One region of the Micromonospora sp. A202 genome, then DNA from elsewhere that is predicted to be linked to it. Evidence: riboswitches for the same ligand, from Rfam matches in the RefSeq annotation. Region 1 holds a riboswitch; the other holds the start of a gene.

The links. Region 1 has a riboswitch for cyclic di-AMP ahead of FBZ33_RS23365 (coiled-coil domain-containing protein). Riboswitches for the same ligand answer to the same signal wherever they lie in the genome.
Region 2: linked by a shared signal. The riboswitch ahead of FBZ33_RS12480 (transglycosylase family protein) and the one ahead of FBZ33_RS23365 (coiled-coil domain-containing protein) in region 1 are both predicted to bind cyclic di-AMP.

Annotation. Positions count from the first base shown of each region.
Region 1 is NZ_VFMP01000001.1:5,084,121-5,088,485, forward strand. It holds gene FBZ33_RS23355 (AAA family ATPase) at 1-369, shown strand, start outside; gene FBZ33_RS23360 (cation diffusion facilitator family transporter) at 477-1,394, shown strand; cyclic di-AMP (ydaO/yuaA leader) riboswitch at 1,508-1,639, shown strand; gene FBZ33_RS23365 (coiled-coil domain-containing protein) at 1,645-2,709, shown strand; gene FBZ33_RS23370 (hypothetical protein) at 2,875-3,375, shown strand; gene FBZ33_RS23375 (SRPBCC family protein) at 3,400-3,867, opposite strand; gene FBZ33_RS23380 (PfkB family carbohydrate kinase) at 4,063-4,365, shown strand, end outside.
Region 2 is NZ_VFMP01000001.1:2,706,768-2,711,132, forward strand. It holds gene FBZ33_RS12465 (nitroreductase family protein) at 1-600, opposite strand, end outside; gene FBZ33_RS12470 (helix-turn-helix transcriptional regulator) at 597-932, opposite strand; gene FBZ33_RS12475 (ThuA domain-containing protein) at 998-1,660, shown strand; cyclic di-AMP (ydaO/yuaA leader) riboswitch at 1,815-1,987, shown strand; gene FBZ33_RS12480 (transglycosylase family protein) at 1,988-2,659, shown strand; gene FBZ33_RS12485 (hypothetical protein) at 2,786-3,157, opposite strand; gene dinB (DNA polymerase IV) at 3,281-4,365, opposite strand, start outside.

The sequences.
Region 1 (4,365 bases):
CCTGACCTGCCGCTGCCGACCGCGGTCCGCTCCACCGGGGTCGACCCGGTCGAGCTGGTGGTGCCCTCGACCGGGTTGGAGACCGCGACAGTGGAGGCGGCCGCCGGCCTGCTGGCCGAGGTGGAGGGCACCGTCGGCGTGATCACGCCGGTCCCCCGCCGCGACGAGGTCGCCGGCTGGGTCGCCGCACTCGGCGCGCCGAGGCTCCAGGTGGTCACCAGCCTGGAGGCCAAGGGCATGGAGTACGACGGTGTCGTGCTGGTCGCCCCGAGCGAGATCCGGGCGGATCCGGGTGCCGGGGTGCGCACCCTGTACGTGGCGCTCTCCCGGGCCACGCAGCGCCTCACCACCATCGACCCGACCGGCTGATCGGTGCTGGCGAGCCGCCAGCGAGAGTCGCCGCCCCTACACTTGCATACATAGCGATGTGAACATACATTTGACCGGGTCCCGGCTGGCGGCGGAGGGTGGTTCTCGTGGGCGCAGGTCATGACCACCACCACGGGTCCGTCGCCAATGCCGCACACCAGCACCGGGGCCGCCTCTGGGCGGCATTCGGGCTGCTCGCCACCCTGATGGTGGTCGAGGCGGTGGCCGCCCTGCACACCGGCTCGCTCGCACTGCTCTCCGACGCCGGGCACATGTTCACCGACGTGCTCGGCATCGGGATGGCGCTCGCCGCGATCACCGCGACCCGGCGGGCCACCGGAGACCCGCAGCGCACCTTCGGGCTCTACCGACTCGAGGTGCTCGCCGCGCTGGCCAACGCCGTCCTGCTCTCCGGCGTCGCGATCTACGTGGTGATCGAGGCGATCCGCCGCTTCGGCGACCCGCACGAGGTCATCGCCGGCCCGATGCTCGCGGTGGCCGTGCTCGGCCTGCTCGCCAACATCGCCGCCTTCGCCCTGCTCCGCGCCGGAGCCCGGGAGAGCCTCAACCTTCAGGGTGCGTACCTGGAGGTGCTCGGCGACCTGCTCGGGTCGGTCGGCGTGATCGGCGCCGCACTGCTCATCACCGTCACCGACTGGTGGTGGGCCGACCCGCTGGTCGCCGTCGCCATCGGCGTGTTCATCCTCCCGCGCACCTGGCGGTTGGCACGGGCCGCCGTCCGCATCCTGGTGCAGGCCGCCCCGGAGCACCTCCAGGTGACCGCCGTGCACGACCGGCTGGCCGCGGTCCCCGGTGTGGTCGAGGTGCACGACCTGCACGTCTGGACGCTCACCTCCGGCATGGACGTGGCCTCCGCACACCTGACGATGGCACCCGGGGCGGAGGTCGGCGCGGTGCTCACCGCCGCGCGTACGGCCCTGCACGACGACTTCCGGATCGAGCACGCGACGTTGCAGATCGAGCCGGGCGCCGCCTCCGGAGCGTGTGGCTCGATCGAGTGGTGACAGCAGCTTCTCGTGACGACGCAGGCACCGTCCGTCACATACGCTGCAGCCACCCCACCGGCACCGGTAGGCTCGGTCCCGGCCTCCACCAGGCGGCGCCCTCCCGGCGCCGGTGGTGGTCGCCGCCTAATCGCCCGCGAGGGCGAACCGGGGAACCACGTACCTGGGGTGCATCCGCGTCAGCGGTAGGGATCTTCCGTCCCGAACCCGTCAGCTAACCCGGTCGGCGGCTGACGGAAGGACATGCACAGTGGCACCAGCACGACCACCCGCCGCCCGACTGGCGGCCCTGATCGTCGCGATGTTCGCCCTCGGCGTCGCGCTCCCGGCCGGCACCGCCTCGGCCGCTCCCCCGAGCGGCCTGCGGGCCGCCGCCCCCGACTCCGACGAGGAGGGTGGCACCCCCGCGCTGCGAGCCCAACTCGAGGCGGCCAGCAAGGGCTACCTGGACGCGAAGCGCGCCCTGGACGCCTCGGTGCAGCGGCAGCAGCAGCTCACCACCCAACTGAAGACCATCGAGGTCGAGCTCAACCAGCGCAGCGGCAAGGTCGGAGAGATCGCCGGCGTCGCGTACCGCACCGGCCGGCTCAGCGCGATGTCGGCGCTGCTCAACAGCGACAGCCCGGAAGGCTTCATGGACCGGGCAGCCGCACTGGACGCGGTGGCCGCCAACGAGGACCGGGTGCTGCGCGACCTGCTCAGCAGCAAGGACCAGGCCAACCGCACCCAGGTCGCCCTGAACGGTGAGATCAACGAGCAGCGCAAGCAGGTCGCGGTGATGGCCAAGCGCAAGGAGCAGGCCGAACGGGCCCTGACGGTGGCCACCACCCCCAAGCCGCAACCCGCCGCCGACACCGACTCCAACCGGGGCACCTCCGCCGCCAACGCGAAGGCCGCGCCGCGCAACTCCGACGGCTCCTGGCCGTCGGAGACGTGCAGCGTCAACGACCCCACGCCGGCCAGCGGCTGCATCACCCCGCGCACCCTGCACGCCCTCAACCAGGCCAAGGCGGCCGGCTTCACCCGGTACGTCTCCTGCCACCGCCCCAGCGGCTCCGGCGAACACCCGAAGGGCCGGGCCTGCGACTTCGCGGCCCAGACGGGCGGCTTCGGCGGCGACGCCACCGGCGGCGACAAGACCTACGGCAGCAACCTCGCGGCGTACTTCATCCGCAACGCCGACCGGCTCGCCGTGCTGTACGTGATCTGGTACAGGCAGATCTGGCTGCCCAGCAGCGGATGGAAGTCCTACAGCGGGGCGGGTGGCGACCCGTCCAGCGACCACACCAACCACGTGCACCTGTCGGTCTACTGATCCGGCCGTTCCCCAAAGTGTGTGATGCCTGTGAGTCATCAAGATGACTCACAGGCATCACGTTCGTCCGGGCAGCGCTGTCCGACCGGGCTACGTCGCCGGGCGTACCCCTGATGTCGTCGCTCGTCGGACGACCCGGCGGCGGCCGGCGGGCAGCATCGCGGTATGCCTCGGATCCCACCCAGCGCCCGCAAGGGGCTGCTCACCCTGCACCTGGTCACCTCGCTGGGCTGGCTCGGCGCCGACCTGGTGCTGCTCACCCTCGGCATCGCCGTGCAGCGTGGCGCCGACCCTGCGGTGCTCTACCCGGTCGGCGCGCTGGTCGGCACCGTCCTGTTCGCGCCGCTGAGCGTCCTGGTCTGGCTCATCGGTGTCGCCACCTCGCTGCTCACCCCGTGGGGCCTGCTGCGCTACCGGTGGGTGGTGGTCAAGCTGGTGCTCACCACGGTGATGGTCGGGCTGGTGCTGTTCCTGCTCACCCCGAATCTGCGGCACGCCGGAGCGGTGGGCGCCGCCCTGCCCACACGGGACCGTGCCGACCTGGTGATCGCCCCCGCGGTGTCGACCAGCCTGATGATCATTGCGACGGTGCTGTCCACGTACAAGCCGTGGGGACGGCGTCCCGCCGCCCGGCCCGCCCTGGCGGGCCGCGCCCGCAACCGGTGACCCCACTGCCGTCCCGCGCTCGGGTCAGGCTGGGGGCGGCGGGTCGCCGGTGCGGTCGAGGGCAGCGCCGAGGCGGGTGGCCAGGGCGAGGTGGGCGGCCCGGGCCTGACGGAACGCGTACCGGAACAGCGGGGTCGGCGCGGTCAGGGTGATGTCGACGTCGATCCGGGTCAGGCCGTCCGGCTCGGGGCGCAGCCGGGTTTGGTTACGCACCGTGGTGGCGGGCCACTGGCGGGCCACCATGACGATCTCGTCGTCCTCGCTGATCAGGACGTCCGCGTGGTAGGTGGTCCGGAAGCGCAGCGGGCCGGCAGCCAGCCGGTCGTTGATCGTGTAGCTGGCCTGCGCACCGGGTCGGGGCGGCAGTCGGCGGACCCGGACGATCAACGGGTGCAGCTCACCCTGCCGGGTCAGGTCGCTGAGCAGCGCCGCCGCCTCGGCCGGCGAACACCGGGCCTGCACGGTGTAGCTGAAGGTATCGCTGCTGAGCACACCGTCTCCCGCCGTCGATGGTCGCACGATCGTCCCGTACCGATGTCTGGCTGGCAATGTCCGAGGGCCGGCCCGGGCCGGCCCGATGACACGCCCAGTCACCGTTTGGCGCATTAGGGTCGTTCAGTGAGGAATCACCCGACCGTGCTGGAGGCGGACATCATGAACGGCGACGATCCGGTGAGCGGGCACGTGATGGTCTTCGCGCCCACTCCACAGCTGACGGTGACCGTCGACCAGCCGAACGACCACCCCGAGCTGCACCTGCACCCCGGCGGGCAGGGCGTCTGGCAGGCACGGATGGTGATGTCGCTCGGTGTCGAGGTGGTGCTCTGCGCCGCCCTCGGCGGCGAGATCGGCCAGGTGCTGGAGCCGCTGCTGGTCAGTGAGGGCGTGGACCTCAAGGCGGTGGCCCGTGATTCCGGCAGCGGCGGGTACGTGCACGACCGCCGGGACGGCTCCCGGCAGGAGATCGCCGACGTGCCCGGTCAGCCGTTG
Region 2 (4,365 bases), 2.4 Mb from region 1:
CACCTGCACGACGGTGTCGTAGGGGATGCCGAGCAGGTCTGCCATCTCCCTTTCGTAGCTGAGATGGCTCGTGGTCCACGCGGTGCCGAGCCCGCGTTCCCGGGCGGCCAGCATGAAGCTCCAGAACGCCGGGATGACCGAACCCCAGGCCCCGGCCTGCCCGCGCACGCTGGCCAGCTCGGCGCGGGACTCGACCCGCAGGCAGGGGATGAGCAGCAGCGGCACCTCGTGCAGGTGGTCCGCCAGGTGTTGCAGGCTGCCGGCGATCCGGCCCCACTGCTCGGAGGCGAAGTCCATCCGGCTGAAGGCCGGCCCGGTGCCGCCCGACGCGGGTGGCGATGCCATCAGCCCGAGTCGCCACAGTCGGGCGACGGCGGCCCGGGTCTGCGGATCCTCGACGAAGATGAAGTCCCAGCGTTGCCTGTTGCGGCCGCTGGGGGCCTGAAGCGCGATGCGCAGGCAGTCCTCGATCACGTCACGGGGGACCGGGCGTCCCAGGTCGAGACGCTTGCGGACGGCGCGGGTCGTGCTCAGGACCTCGTCGGCGGACAGGCCCAGTGTGCGCGGCCCGCTCTGCCCGGCCGGTTTGGTGTCGCTCATGCGGGAACTCCCACTCGTTCTGTCAGCTCGAGGTTGGCGATGACCGCGGGAAGGAGCCCGGGAAACCGGTCATTGATGTCGTCCGCACGCAGTTCGTGTCTCCGGAAGCTGCCGTTGGGCGTGACACGGAGGACGCCGGCTGCCCGCAGCACCTTCAGGTGATGCGACAGCGTGGACATGCTCACCTCGGACAACGCGTCGAACTTCCCGCAGACGACCCCACCGGCCTGCGCCAACTGTCGTACGACACTCAGGCGCACCGGGTCGGCGAGGGCGCCGAGCACGGTGGCGAGGTCGACCGAGGCGAGATCGGGATGATGCAGGGCTCTCATGGACGCCATGCTAGCTTTGGTTTCGTGATTTCGAAAATCTTCCAAATGAAGAGCGGAGCACGGTCATGCCGGTCGAAACAGTGATCTTCAGCGGGGAGGGCCGGCACGCCGATCCCTGGCACCCGTTGGCCGAGACCAGCGCGGCGATCGCCCAGCTCGTCGGCGACGCGGGCCCGGTGGCGATCGTGACCACCGTCGACCAACTCGCGGCCGCACTCGACGGTGCCCGCCTCCTGGTAGTGAACGCCAGCGCCGACCGCACGACCCCGATCCCGCAGGACGAGGAGTTCGGCCGCGTCCTCGACGCCTTCCTGGCCCGTGGCGGCAGCCTGCTCGCCACGCACAGCGCGACGATCGCGTTTCCCCAGCTCGCGACCTGGCGGTCCACGGTCGGCGCCGCCTGGGACCACGGTCGGACCTTCCACCCGCCGATCGGAACCAGCCTCATCCGACGCACCGACATCGAGCACCCGATCACTACCGGTCTCGTGGACTTCGAGGTGCACGACGAGCGCTACACCGACCTGGAGTTGCTCGACGGCGTCGACGTCGAGACTCTCTACGTCCACGACGAGGGCGGCGACACCCACCCGCTCGTCTGGGCGCGCACGGCCGGGAGCAGCCGGATCGTCTACAACGCACTCGGTCACGACGCCCGGTCGTACGAGTCGCCGGGGCACGTCGAGCTGCTGCGGCGCATCGTGCTCTGGCTCCGTCACCGCATCTGATCCGCAACGGTCCACGGTGGTCACTGCACACCGACCGGCCGCCCGCAACCGCTGCGGGTGACGCCCCGCGTGCCCCGGTGAAGAACTTCACAGGGGTTGGGCGATCGTCACCGACCGTGCCTAACGTCGGTCGGGTTCGCCACTGCGGACACCACGGCCGGCAACGCCAAATCCTGCCCCCGGTCGGTGGAACCCAGTCACCCGGGCAGGAGCGGGGGACCCAAACGTTCCTCGGTGCACGTCACCTCGGGGTGAAGCCGCGATCGTGCGGCCGGGCTCCTCGGCCCGAACCCGACAGCTCACCTCGCCGGCGTGGAGGAAGTTCACATGACGTCTGTCTACACGCCCCGTCACCGACGGGTCACCACCCGCCGTCTCGCCGTCGGCACCCTGGCCGTCGGTGCGGTCACCGGTGCTGTGGCCCTCTTCGGCCCGGCCGCCCCCGCGCAGGCCGCGGTCAACTGGGACGCGATCGCCAAGTGCGAGTCCGGCGGTAACTGGAAGATCAACACCGGCAACGGCTACTACGGTGGCCTGCAGTTCTCCCAGAGCACCTGGGCCGGCTACGGCGGCAAGAAGTACGCCGCCCGCGCCGACCTGGCCAGCCGCGGCGAGCAGATCGCCATCGCCGAGAAGGTGCTCGACGGGCAGGGCATCGGCGCGTGGCCGACCTGCGGCAAAAAGGGCGGTTCGTCCGGCGGCTCCGCCACGAAGCCGTCGACGAAGTCCACGCAGAAGCCCACCGCGAAGTCCACGGCGAAGCCCACCGAGCAGCAGGAGCGGCCCTCGCGGCGGGAGCAGCCGGCGACCCGCAACCACGAGCGCACCGCGCCGACCACGGGCGGCCAGACGTACCTGGTCAAGCCGGGCGACACCCTGTCGGAGATCGCCGACAGCCACCGGGTGGCCGGCGGTTGGCAGGCGCTCTACGAGCACAACCAGCAGCTGATCGGGGCCGACCCGGGCCTGATCTTCCCGGGTCAGCGGCTCAGCCTCTGACGGTCTTCCCGGGTCAGCGGCTCAGCCTCTGAGGGATGACACACGAACGCTCGGCCGGGTCACCGGCCGAGCGTTCGTACGTGTGGTGCGGATCAGCCCGAGCGCCCGTACCCCGGGGGGAAGCCGTCACGCCGCGGAGGCGGATGCCTTCGACCCTCGGTGCGACGCGACCGGGCCGGCGTTCCAGCCCCAGCGGGGCGCCGGTGCGCTGCCCTCCCCGGACCAGCCCGTGCCGCCCTCCTCGTTGTCGCCGCCGTCGATGGTCACCTCGCCCGGGGCGGGTGTGCTGCGGGCCAGTCGCATCGACTGCTCCGCGCCGGCGCGGGCCGCGCACGGCCAGGACTGCCCGGCGCACTGAAGGTTGCGGCACCGACCCTCGTCGTCCGGCTCGTGGGCGCTCAGCACGTCGATCGCCAGTTGCCAGAGCAGCGGGTCTGTCACGTCGTGCGGCCGCTCGGCAGTGCGACTCGGCCGGTTGCTGGTGTCGTCGTCGGACATTGTGGGTCCCCCCTTGTCAGGCTGTACCCCACAAGGGTCACCCGTCAGCCGCCGGTTAAACCGCCGACCTGCTGTGATGTGTCTCCGGTCGCAGCGTTCGCCGGGACGCCGCACGCAGATCGGTCAATCCGGCAGCAGCGGCATCTCGACGCCCGGCTCCCGGCCGAGCAGGACCGCTCGGGTCAGCGCCGTTGAGCCGAACCGGTCACGGACCGCGTCCACCGCAGCGTCCAACTCCGCGCCCGGATCGCGGTGAAACGGCAGCTCCGGTTGCACGGGGTTGTCGTCCAGGTTGCCCACTGAGACACCGATCAGGGTGACACCACGACGATCGATCTCGGTCAGCGCGGCTCGCAGCAACGCGCGCGCGGCGGCGAGCAGCGGCGTCGTGTCGGCGGTCGCCTTGCCGATGGTGTGCGAGCGAGTGGCCCGGGTGTAGTCGCCGAAGCGCAGCCGCAACACCACGGTGCGACCGGAGCGCCCAGCCGCCCGCATGCGGCGGCTGACCCGGTCGACCAGGCCGGCGAGGATGGCATCCAGCTCCGCCGGGGCATGCGGCGTGCGGCTCAGCGCATGCTGCGCGCCCATCGAACCGCGTCGACGGCCGACCTGCACCGAGCGAGGATCGCGGTTGTGCGCCAGAGCGTGCAGGTGCCGGCCGGCGCCCGAGCCGAGCAGCGACACCAGGGCGGCCTCACCGAGCCGGGCCACCTCACCGACCGTACGGATCCGGCGTTCCCGCAGCTTCGCTGAGGTGACCGGCCCGACGCCCCACAACCGCTCGACCGGCAGTGGGTGCAGGAACGCCAACTCGGCGTCCGGTGCGACCACCAGCAGACCGTCCGGCTTCGCCACCCCGCTGGCCACCTTCGCCAGGAACTTCGTGCGGGCCACACCCACCGTGATCGGCAGGTGGACCCGTTCACGAACCTCCCGGCGCAGCCGCTCGGCGATCTCGGCCGGCGACCCGACCAGCCGCCACAGGCCACCGACGTCCAGGAACGCCTCGTCGATGGAGAGCCCCTCGACCAGTGGCGTGGTCTGCCGGAAGATCTCGAAGACCGCCCGGCTCGCCGCCGTGTACGCCGACATCCGGGGCGGCACCACGATCGCGTCCGGACAGAGGCGGCGCGCCTGCTGACCACCCATCGCGCTGCGTACGCCTCGCGCCTTCGCCTCGTAACTGGCCGCGAGGACCACGCCGCCCC